Regions from separate parts of the Mixta hanseatica genome, predicted to be linked through region 2. Evidence: predicted binding sites of a transcription regulator. Region 2 holds the regulator's gene; the other holds the start of a gene.

Region 1 (5,677 bases), 880 kb from region 2:
GTTTAACGCCCAGTTGTCGCACGATAATTCCCATCGTCTCACGCTGTCGTCCGGCATCGCTGGAATAAAAGGCGTCAAACGTGACGCCTTTTAGCCCGGCGCCAAGGTATTCCGCTACGCGTTTACCGTCGGAGGTTAACGGAGAATCAGCCCATCCCTGCACGCGATCCAGCGTGTTTAATAATGTTTTGCCATGACGAACGAACCAAATAGTGACAGGTTCTTCATTGCTCTTTTCAGGCGCTGGCACCTTTTCCGCACTGAAAACCGTGGCGCTGCTTAATATTAATAATGAAGCAAAAATTAACTTTATCATTTTATCTTCCTGATTAACGTCTGTCGTTATGCAATACACATAAAAAAACCCACCTTGTATGCCGCGCTAAAAGACGTATTAAACGCTGCGCGAAATAAAGGTAGGTTTTGCCTGTTGAAAACAGTGACAATCCATATTGCCGCTACGCTAACACAGCTTATTTGGAAAGCGAAAGGGCAATAATTTTATTATGGTCGACAATGTGACTTGCTTCATATTTAAAGCGCTGAACAAAATGCACTTTTAATTAGCGGTGTTACTTGATGGAAACGTTTTTAAATTTGCTAATTGATGCGTTTGTATTGCGCTGAGTTAATCACGTCCGTTCGCGGCAACGTGGCGTATTAAGCGATGGCTATGGCGACAGCAGAGGGAAATGGGCGATGATAAGCAGGAGAAGATAAGCATGCGCTAATACAATGAACGCGGGGCAGAAGTCAGCGGCTTCTGCCCCGGCATGATTAGAAGTTGTAACCTACCACCAGGTAGTAACCCCAGCCGGTCGATTTCACTTCAAACGGACCGTCGCCAAAGTTCAGGTTAGCGCCATCCGCCCACTGTCCGCCGTTATGGAAGTATCGCGCCACCACCGAGTAGTGCCAGTGGTCGTAGCCCAGCGCCAGAATATGGCTGGAAGCGATAGAGTTGCTGGCACGAGATGCGCCTGGCGTTTTATCCGCCAGATCGGAACCCCAGTCAAAGTTGGTGAAACCGATATAGCTCAGGTTGCCGCCCCACAGGGTGGTAATCGGCAGGAAGTATTTCACCTTAAAGCGATAGCCATCCCAGCTGTTTTCATTCGCTGCGCCATAGTTTTCCCACTGATATTTGGCGTAGACGTTAAGCGATAGTCCCAGTTTGGTATGGGTATCGATATCGGTGCCGAGACCCATATACCAGGTATTTTGACGGTTGTTGCTGTCGCGGCCCATGTCGTAAACGTAGTTGTTGGCAAAATACCACTCTTTGAATGGGCCGAAGCTCAGATCGGTGCCGGTCAGTTTATCGATGGAGAAGCGTGGTTCAATTTCCAAAAACAGCGGAGAACCATTATCCCAGATACCCTGCTGATAGCTGTTTGCCGCGCCGAAGAAATTAGGAATATCCAGGTAGCCGTAAAAATCAAACCAGTCTTTATGGGCAAAGGCTTCATATTCCAGATAAACGTCATTGTTCAGATGCGGTCCGAAGCGGGTATGGTTGCTGCCTACCACATTAACGCTCTGATGCCACCAGTCGGATACATAGGTCGCATCGTTGCTTTGCGCCTGAGAAGTGACGCTGTATGACGCTGCCAACAGCGCGCCTGCCATCAACATTTTATTTTTCATTGGTTACCACATGCTTAAAGGCCTCTCTGCTGAGTCAGAGAAGGCCGAGAATCAGTGTCCACTGCTGGACGGTATGTTGTTATATGCCATTCCGGGGAAGACGTACGGGTACGTCGCGGCAGCCCGCATAGGTTGCCTGTATCCTGCGGATAGAAAATAGATATTGCTCACGTTTGTCAAAGTTTGTTTCATTTTGATTCAATCGTTTTGTGATGCAGATCACGATCAAACGTTGTATGTTTAAAAAAACCGTCATATAGCGCGTTTTTGCTGGCAGGCAATCGCTTCCGTCATGAAGGCAAACGATTATCCTCGTAAGCGATGGTAATAAAAGGATCAAGTGAATGTGTCAGACTATTTTGAACGGATGTTCAGAAAAAATATTGAACGTGCGTTCAAAACCATGCAAACTGGCAGCCGTTCAACAATTACAGGACAAAGGAATGGGCTACTTAAAAGCGGATGTGCGGGCAGAGCTATTATTGAATGCCGCAATCAAAGTGATGCAAAGCGAAGGATACGCTGCGGTTACCGCACGTAAGGTTGCTCAGGAGAGCGGGGCGGCGGTTGGGCACATCAACCGCCATTTCGCCTCTTTAAGTGAATTAAAATGCCAGGCTTTTCTCGCTATCGTTCATGAGAAATCGGCGGAGCATAAAGCGGCCAGCGAAGCATTAAGCGGCACAGAAGCCGTGCTGGCGTTGCTGGGCGGCTGCAATAAAAAAACGCGCGATATTGAAATTTGGCGTGAGGTTTCGGTACTGGCCCATCAGGATCGTGCGCTGCATGAAATTTTTAAGTACGCGCTTAATCTCTGGCACGGCATGCTCAACGACGTCATCAAGAAAAATCAACTGCGTTGCCATGATACCGCACCGGCCACCACCTGGCGTTTGATTGCGCTGGTGCTGGGACAGGATTTGCTGGCTATGCACCGCGTGATCGACAGTGATGAAAGCGTGCTGCGCTCTAATTTACTTCATCTTATCCGGCTGGAATTACAGCCCGATACCTCTGCAACATAAGGAAGAACATCATGAGCGTAAGCGCGGCAAGCGAAAAGATGTTTACCTACGGTGTGATCCGTGAACTGATGCGCTGGATTGAAAGCAATCCGCATCGTCGTATCACCGTCGATGACTGCGCAGAAAAAACCGGCTATTCGAAATGGTATCTTCAGCGTTATTTTCACGCGGTTACCGGGAAAACGCTGGCGGCTTACTGCCGCGAAAAGCGCCTGGTCGCCTCAGCGCGTATGCTGGTGGAAGACAATGTCACGATTGAATATGTCGCGGTACAGCATGGTTTTTCCTCCCATGATACTTTTCATAAGACGTTTGTGCGTCATTACGGCATGACGCCCGGCGAATTCCGCCAGAAGTGCCGTGAATAATTGATGGCTAGTAATGGCTGGCCTGATAAAAAATAAAATTCATCCTTATTTCCTTGCCATAAAATATCCCTGCCTGGTGCATATTACCGCTTCGTTTGTTATCAAAAGCGCGCATATTTAATATTTGCATCGGATTGTAATTAAGTTTTTCAAGTTTGACGATTTTTCTTGTTCTTCTTTTTAATTTCATTAACTTATTGCCGCTGCGCTTGCCGTTTGCGTTTTTTCGCTGGTCAACTAGATTTATACCCGTAGTCGCGAATATTCTTTTCCATTACTGAAGTACTGGACAAGGATATTATTTACGGAATAACGAGGAGATATACTATGACTCAGCATCGTGGCAATCCGGGTAATTTCGCCGAAGACCGTGAGAAGGCTTCTGAAGCCGGTAAAAAAGGCGGTCAGCATAGCGGCGGTAATTTCAAGAATGACCGTGAAAAAGCCTCTGAAGCAGGCAAAAAAGGCGGCCAAAACAGCCACGGCGGCGGTCGTCCTTCCGGCAGCTAACAGGTTAGCGGGTTAATCCGTCATTTATCGCCTCCGATGCGCTTGGCAAAGTGCGTCGGGGGTTTATTATTTTCTGGCTCTTGTCTTTGGCACTAATCTGAATATCTCCAGTCTCTGCTTTATATCGCATTAACAAAAACATAACGCAAATTTTTTTGCGTTAGGGTTGTTAATTGCTGTTTCGCTGCCTACGCTTTTTATGTATCGATTTTAAAGTTCTCTGGACTTTTTATCAGTGAACAATCTTATAGAGATAATTCTGACGTTGCGTTTGTTGATTACGTTGGGCTTATTTTCTGACTCACTTATCACGAGGTGAAAGTATGACTTATCAGGAAAACTATCTCAGCTGGTTGCGTGACGCGCATGCAATGGAAAAACAAGCAGAAGAAATGCTGGAAAAAATGTCTTCTCGTCTGGAGCATTATCCCGATCTCAAAGCGCGTCTGCAGCAACATATCGAAGAAACCCGCCAGCAACAGCAGATGCTGCAACAGGTTATCGATCGCCAGGATACGTCTAACTCCACCATGAAAGACATGATGGGGAAAGTCGCGGCGATGGGCCAGGCAATGGGCGGTATGTTCGCCTCCGATGAAGTGGTAAAAGGCGCGATCAGCGGCTACGTCTTCGAACAGTTTGAAATTGCCTGCTACACCTCACTGATTGCCGCCGCTGAACTGGCTGGCGACAGCGAAGGCGCACGCGTATTTGAACAAATCCGCGAGCAGGAAAAAGCAATGGCTGACTGGGCTCTGAACCATCTGCCTGATGTTACCGAGCAGTTTATGGTGCGTTCTGCACAGCCAGATACCGAAGCAAAAAAATAATATAAAGCCAGCAATGGCATTTCACTGCATCGGGGTTGCCAGTACTGGCAACCTCTATAGAGGAGTGAGCAATGTTTAGACATGTAAAACAGTTACAGTACACGGTACGTGTGGCCGAACCGAACCCTGGGCTGGCAAATCTGCTGCTTGAGCAGTTTGGCGGACCGCAGGGGGAACTTGCCGCCGCCTGCCGTTACTTCACCCAGGGTCTTGGCGATGACGATGCCGGACGTAAAGATATGCTGTTGGATATCGCAACGGAAGAGCTGAGCCATCTTGAAATTATCGGTTCTCTGGTAGGGATGCTAAATAAAGGCGCGAAAGGCGCGCTGGCTGAAGGAACCGAACAGGAAGCTGAGCTTTATCGTTCATTGACCGGCAACGGTAACGATAGCCATATCACCGCGCTGCTGTACGGTGGCGGGCCGCCGCTGACCAACTCTGCCGGCGTACCCTGGACCGCAGCCTATATTGATACCATCGGCGAAGTTACTGCCGATCTGCGTTCTAACATCGCTGCCGAAGCCCGTGCCAAAATCATTTACGAGCGACTGATCAATATGACGGACGATCCAGGCGTGAAAGATGCGCTGGGCTTCCTGATGACGCGCGAAGTCGCGCACCAAATCTCGTTCGAGAAAGCGCTCTATTCGATTCGTAATAACTTCCCGCCGGGTAAACTGCCGCCGATTGAGAAGTACGCCAACACCTACTTCAATATGTCTGAAGGCGGTGAAGTACGCGGTAGCTGGAACTCGGATGAAAACTTCGATTACGTTGCGAATCCTCAACCGGCGGTTGACGGCGGCGACGGTCTGGCATCGGTGATGCTATCGGAGCAGGAAAAAGCCGTTCTTGAAAGCATGGCGTTGCGTACCCGTTCTAACCCCGATATCGATCCAACTACCGGGGCTGAGCTGGGCTCGCAGCAGTTAGCTGACGACGCGCAAAACCTCGCACCGAAAAAATAAGCCTTTGCTGAGCCGCCTGCGGGCGGCTCGCTTTTTCTCTGCTCCTCCCGCTGGTATTTCCCCGCTCTTTTTGTCAGGCTATCCGTCACTTGCTGCCGGGGATCCTTATGCAACCGCTTGAAAATATTACCGCAATGATGGTGTTTGCCCGCGTCGTTGAAACCTTAAGTTTTACTGAAGCGGCTAACAGCCTCGGCCTGTCAAAATCCTTTATCAGTAAAGAGATTACGCAGCTGGAGATCCGGCTAGGCGTTAAGCTGCTGGAGCGGACCACCCGACGTATTGTGGTGACCGAAGTAGGACGCGCCTGGTATCAGTTTTGCGCC
Region 2 (5,677 bases):
TCACTGCGCGCGTCAGCATCAGCTTGCGATCCCGCAGGATATCGCCATCCTGGGCTTTGACGGCCTGCCCTGGAGCGCGATGCTTTCACCGCCGCTCAGCACGCTGGAACAGCCGATGCATCAGCTGGGCACCCGCAGCGTACAGCTGCTCTTGCAGCGCATCCGCAACCCTCTGGCGCCCCAAATTCATGAGCGGCTTCCCTGCCAGCTGGTGGCGCGCGCCTCCAGCTAATCAGTGCCAGATCAGCAGCACGCAGGCGGCGGTCAGAACGCCCATCGACAAATTGAAAGTTTTCCATGCGCGGCGGCTACGCAGCAGACGGCCAATCAGGGTGCCGAAGCCCAGCCAGAGCACGCCGGCGACCAGGTTAACCAGCGCCATGCCAATGCTGATCGCCACGATTGAACCGCGATAGGCTTCGCCCGCCAGACTGAAGCTGGCTACGGCGCCCAGCGCCATTAGCCAGGCTTTAGGATTCACCAGCTGTAACAGCCCGCCCTGCCATAAGGGCATCGGCCGGAGAGGCGTATCGCCCATCTCGATCTTTTCATAGGCCGCCGTGGCGATCTTCCATGCCAGCCACAGCAGATAGAGGCTGCCGACAATTTTCAAAAAAAGGTGCAGAGAGGGATAAACCAGAATCAGACCGCCCACGCCAAACGCCACCAGCGCCAGCATCAGCTGCATGCCCAACATGATCCCCAGCATCAAGGGAAGCGACCGCAGAAAACCAAAATTAGCGCCGGCCGTGGTCAGTAGCGTATTATTTGGACCAGGCGTAATCGCCGCTACCCAAAGAAAACCAAGCATTGATAAAAACAGACTGAGTTCCATAAAAAGGGTGCTCCCCACCCGATAAAATGTTAATCCCTGTAAACTAACAGTGCGCCTGAATGCGTACAAGCGTGAAACGATGAGCTTTTTTCACAGTCAGGAATCCTTTATTCCCCTGAAAGGACTGCATAATCCGCATCTGCAAACGGTGCTGCCGCGCCTGTTTCGCCGTCGGGTCTATTTGCGTCCTCACTGGCAGCGCCTTGAACTGCCCGACGGGGATTTTATCGATCTGGCCTGGAGCGAAGATCCGATGCAGGCGCGCCACAAGCCGCGCGCGGTGTTGTTTCATGGGCTGGAGGGAAGCTTCCATAGCCCCTATGCGCACGGTCTGCTGCAGGCCTGGCAACGCCGCGGCTGGCTGGGGGTGGTGATGCACTTTCGCGGCTGTAGCGGCGTCCCCAACCGCATGGGCCGCATCTATCATTCAGGAGAAACCGAAGATGCCAGCTATTTTTTACGCTGGCTGCAAACCACGCTGGGCCATGCGCCGACGGCCGCGGTCGGCGTCTCGCTGGGCGGCAATATGCTGGCCTGCTTGCTGGGTCAGCAGGGCGATGACTGTCCGCTGGATGCCGCCGTTGCCGTCTCTGCGCCGCTGATGCTGGAACCCTGTAGCGCTAAGCTTGAACAGGGATTCTCCCGCGTCTATCAGCGCTATTTGTTAGGCCAGCTCAAGCTTAATGCCCGGCGCAAGCTACAGGCCTGGCCCGGCACGCTGCCGATTGACCTGCCGCAGCTGGAGGCGCTAAAGCGCCTGCGTGATTTCGATGATGCGATCACCGCGCGCGCTCACGGTTTCGCCGATGCCGGTGATTATTATCGGCGCGCCAGCGCCATGCCGCTGCTGCCCGACGTACGTAAACCGCTGTTAATTATTCACGCTAAGGACGATCCATTTATGACCGATGAGGTGATTCCCGATCTAACGCGGTTACCTGCTAACATTGAATATCAACTGACGGAATATGGCGGCCATGTCGGTTTTGTCGGCGGGACGTTGCGCCGTCCGCAAATGTGGCTGGAGCAGCGTATTCCGCAATGGCTATCACCTTATCTGGATAACTAAGCTGTGATTATTCCCTGGCAAGATCTCTCTCCGGAAACCCTGGATAACCTGATTGAAGCTTTCGTGCTGCGCGAGGGCACCGACTATGGCGAGCAGGAACGTTCGCTGGCGGAAAAGGTGGAAGATGTCCGTCGCCAGCTGAAAAGCGGCGAAGCCGTGCTGGTCTGGTCGGAGCTGCATGAAACGGTAAACATTATGCCGCGCGGGCAGTTTCGCGGCGAATAGCGCTGCGGCTCGCTCTGTGCGGCCTGTCACATTAACAGGTGGTGACGGGCGCGCACGGTAATGACACTGCAGGCCGAAACGTGTTAACAATGCTCATCGCCCGATTTTACCCAGAGAGTATTTATGTCAGCCAGACATCCGATTATCGCGGTGACCGGCTCCAGCGGAGCGGGAACCACCACCACCAGTCTTGCCTTTCGTAAAATTTTTCAGCAGCTTAACCTGCACGCTGCCGAGCTGGAAGGTGACAGTTTCCATCGCTATACGCGCCCGGAAATGGATATGGCGATCCGCAAGGCGCGCGATCTGGGCCGGCACATCAGCTACTTCGGACCGGAGGCCAACGACTTCGGCCTGCTGGAACAGACCTTTGTTGAATATGGCGAAAGCGGCCGCGGCCAGTCGCGTAAATATCTGCATACCTATGACGAAGCGGTGCCGTGGAATCAGGTGCCCGGCACCTTTACGCCGTGGCAGCCGCTGCCGGAACCCACGGATATCCTGTTTTATGAAGGGTTGCACGGCGGCGTCGTCACGCCACAGCATAACGTGGCGGAAAAGGTGGATTTGCTGGTTGGCGTGGTGCCTATCGTCAATCTGGAGTGGATTCAAAAACTGGTACGCGATACCAGCGAACGCGGCCACTCACGCGAAGCGGTAATGGATTCGGTGGTGCGCTCAATGGAAGATTATATTAACTACATCACGCCGCAATTTTCCCGCACCCATCTCAACTTTCAGCGCGTGCCCACCGTGGACACGTCGAATCCCTTTGCCGCGCGCGCGATCCCCTCGCTGGATGAAAGCTTTGTAGTAATCCATTTCCGCGGCCTGGAAGATATTGATTTCCCCTATCTTCTGGCGATGCTGCAGGGTTCGTTTATTTCACATATCAATACGTTGGTGGTGCCCGGCGGGAAAATGGGGCTGGCAATGGAATTGATTATGCTGCCGTTAGTGAAACGCCTGATTGAAGGCAAAAAAATCGAATAATCTGCCTATTCTCTGTCTTCAGATAAGTAAGCGAATTGCCTGCCTGGGCTTTCAACAGCTAAACGGCAATTGTCCGATTCAGCACAAGCTGAAGCGAGACAACAGGAGACAGTAAGATAAAGCTGTGCTACAAACAAAGCTGTAATATTTTCGTTCGATGAAACGAGAACGGGACGACTGCACGCCCTTAAGCCTCGCAGTTGCCTGCATAATTTCCAGCAGGAAACGCTTGAAGATTTCAACGCCTGACAGGGAAAACTGCCCCCTGTATTTAGGGCACGATTACAACAGAGGATAATAGCGAATGGTTCTCGGCAAACCGCAAACAGACCCTACACTCGAATGGTTCCTGTCACATTGCCATATTCACAAATATCCATCAAAAAGCACGTTGATTCATCAGGGTGAAAAGGCCGAGACGCTCTATTACATCGTAAAAGGTGCGGTTGCGGTACTGATCAAGGATGAAGAAGGCAAAGAGATGATCCTTTCCTATCTTAACCAGGGTGATTTCATTGGCGAGCTTGGCCTGTTTGAAGAAGGCCAGGAACGTAGTGCATGGGTACGAGCGAAAACCGCCTGTGAAGTAGCCGAAATTTCGTACAAAAAATTCCGTCAGCTGATTCAGGTGAATCCTGACATTTTGATGCGTCTCTCTTCACAGATGGCGCGTCGCCTACAGGTAACTTCAGAGAAAGTAGGCAATTTAGCTTTCCTTGACGTTACCGGCCGCATTGCCCAAACGCTGCTTAACCTTGCCAAACAGCCGGATGCGATGACGCACCCGGACGGGATGCAAATCAAGATTACCCGTCAGGAGATCGGCCAGATCGTTGGCTGCTCACGCGAGACGGTAGGTCGTATTCTGAAAATGCTGGAAGATCAAAATCTGATCTCCGCGCACGGTAAAACGATTGTCGTTTACGGCACCCGTTAAGCTACGCTGAAGACACGGCGTGATGCCTGGCATCACGCCGTGTCTATTTTGGTGATGTAGTATGTGGCGGAGAATTATTTACCATCCCGAAGTGAACTACGCGCTGCGTCAAACGCTGGTGCTCTGTTTACCGGTAGCCTTTGGCTGGTTGCTGGGCGATTTACAAAAAGGGCTACTCTTCTCGCTGGTTCCCGCCTGCTGCAATATTGCCGGTCTGGATACGCCGCATCGGCGTTTCTTTAAGCGCCTTATCGTTGGCGGTGCGCTGTTTGCTTTTAGCAGTTTCCTGCTTCAATGGCTATCGTTACAGCAGGTGCCGCTACCCGTTACGCTGTTCGCCATGGCGTTAGTACTGGGCGTGACCGGGGAAATCGGTCCGCTTCATGCCCGCCTGCTGCCCGCTTCATTGATTGCCGCCATTTTTACCCTCGGTCTGGTGGGCAATATGCCCATCTGGGGACCGCCGCTGCTCTATATCGGCGGCACCTTCTGGTATGGGCTGTTTAACTGGTTCTGGTTCCGGCTGTGGAAAGAGCAGCCTATGCGCGAAACGCTCAGCCTGCTGTACCACGAACTGGCGGATTACTGCGAAGCGAAATATACCCTGCTAACGCAGCTTACCGATCCGGAAAAAGCGCTGCCGCCGCTGCTGGCGCGTCAGCAAAAAGCCGTCGATCTGATTAATACCTGTTATCAGCAAATGCATATGCTGGCCGCCAACCGCGATCACAGCCATCGCCATCTGATGCGTGCGTTTCAGGTCGCGCTCGATCTGCAGGAGCATATCGCTGTCAGCCTGCATCAGCCGCAGGAAGTACAAAAGCTGGTAGAGCAAAGCCATGCGGAAGCGGTGATCCGCTGGAATGCACAAACTATTGCCGCACGGCTGCGCGAACTGGCGGACGACCTGCTTTATCATCGGCTGCCGTCACGTTTCACAATGGAAAAGCCGCTGCTGGGTCTGGAAAAAATTGCGCGTCAGCATCCGGAAAATCCGGTCGGCCACTTCTGTTATTACCATTTCAGCCGCATCGCCCGTGTGCTGCGTACTCAACGTCCGCTCTATCGACGCGACCTGATGGCCGATCGCCAGCGTCAGCTGCCGCTGCTTCCCGCCCTGCGCAGCTATCTGTCACTGAAATCCTCTGCCCTGCGTACCGCGGCACGCTTTGCGGTGATGCTGGTGTTCGGCAGCGTGCTGGCGCTAACCTTTAACGTGCCGAAGCCGTGGTGGATTTTAATGACGATTATGTTTGTCAGCCAGAACGGCTACAGCGCCACGCGCGTGCGTATCCAACACCGAGCGCTCGGTACGCTGGCCGGGTTGATTATTGCCGCGGCAGCGCTGCACTTTGCGGTGCCGGAGTCATTAGTGCTGGTGATCATGTTGGCGATTACTCTGGTCAGCTATCTGTTTATCCGTAAATATTATGGCTGGGCGACCATCGGTTTTACCCTTACCGGCGTCTATTCACTGCAGCTGCTGTCGCTGAACGGCGCGCATTTTCTGCTGCCGCGCCTGATGGATACGCTGATGGGGTGTTGCATCGCTTTTGGCGGCATGGTCTGGCTATGGCCGCAATGGCAAAGCGGGCTATTGCGGCAGAATGCGCATGAT

The links. Region 2 encodes CRP, which controls carbon source genes, mostly activating them, when cyclic AMP is high. Its sites were predicted from a motif close to ATGTGANNNNNNTCACAT; they were not measured.
Region 1: the regulator CRP is predicted to act here: its motif matches at 1,855-1,872, upstream of K6958_RS18255 (nucleoside-specific channel-forming protein Tsx).

The regions. Positions count from the first base shown of each region.
Region 1 covers NZ_CP082904.1:3,833,191-3,838,867, reverse strand. The annotation lists gene K6958_RS18260 (histidine phosphatase family protein) at 1-316, opposite strand, end outside; gene K6958_RS18255 (nucleoside-specific channel-forming protein Tsx) at 778-1,647, opposite strand; gene K6958_RS18250 (TetR family transcriptional regulator) at 2,091-2,672, shown strand; gene K6958_RS18245 (helix-turn-helix transcriptional regulator) at 2,684-3,040, shown strand; gene K6958_RS18240 (con-10 family general stress protein) at 3,368-3,550, shown strand; gene K6958_RS18235 (ferritin-like domain-containing protein) at 3,874-4,380, shown strand; gene K6958_RS18230 (manganese catalase family protein) at 4,452-5,351, shown strand; gene K6958_RS18225 (LysR family transcriptional regulator) at 5,459-5,677, shown strand, end outside.
Region 2 covers NZ_CP082904.1:406,187-411,863, reverse strand. The annotation lists gene K6958_RS01845 (LacI family DNA-binding transcriptional regulator) at 1-232, shown strand, start outside; gene K6958_RS01840 (LysE family translocator) at 233-835, opposite strand; gene K6958_RS01835 (hydrolase) at 915-1,904, shown strand; gene K6958_RS01830 (YheU family protein) at 1,908-2,129, shown strand; gene K6958_RS01825 (phosphoribulokinase) at 2,253-3,122, shown strand; gene crp (cAMP-activated global transcriptional regulator CRP) at 3,427-4,059, shown strand; gene K6958_RS01815 (YccS/YhfK family putative transporter) at 4,121-5,677, shown strand, end outside.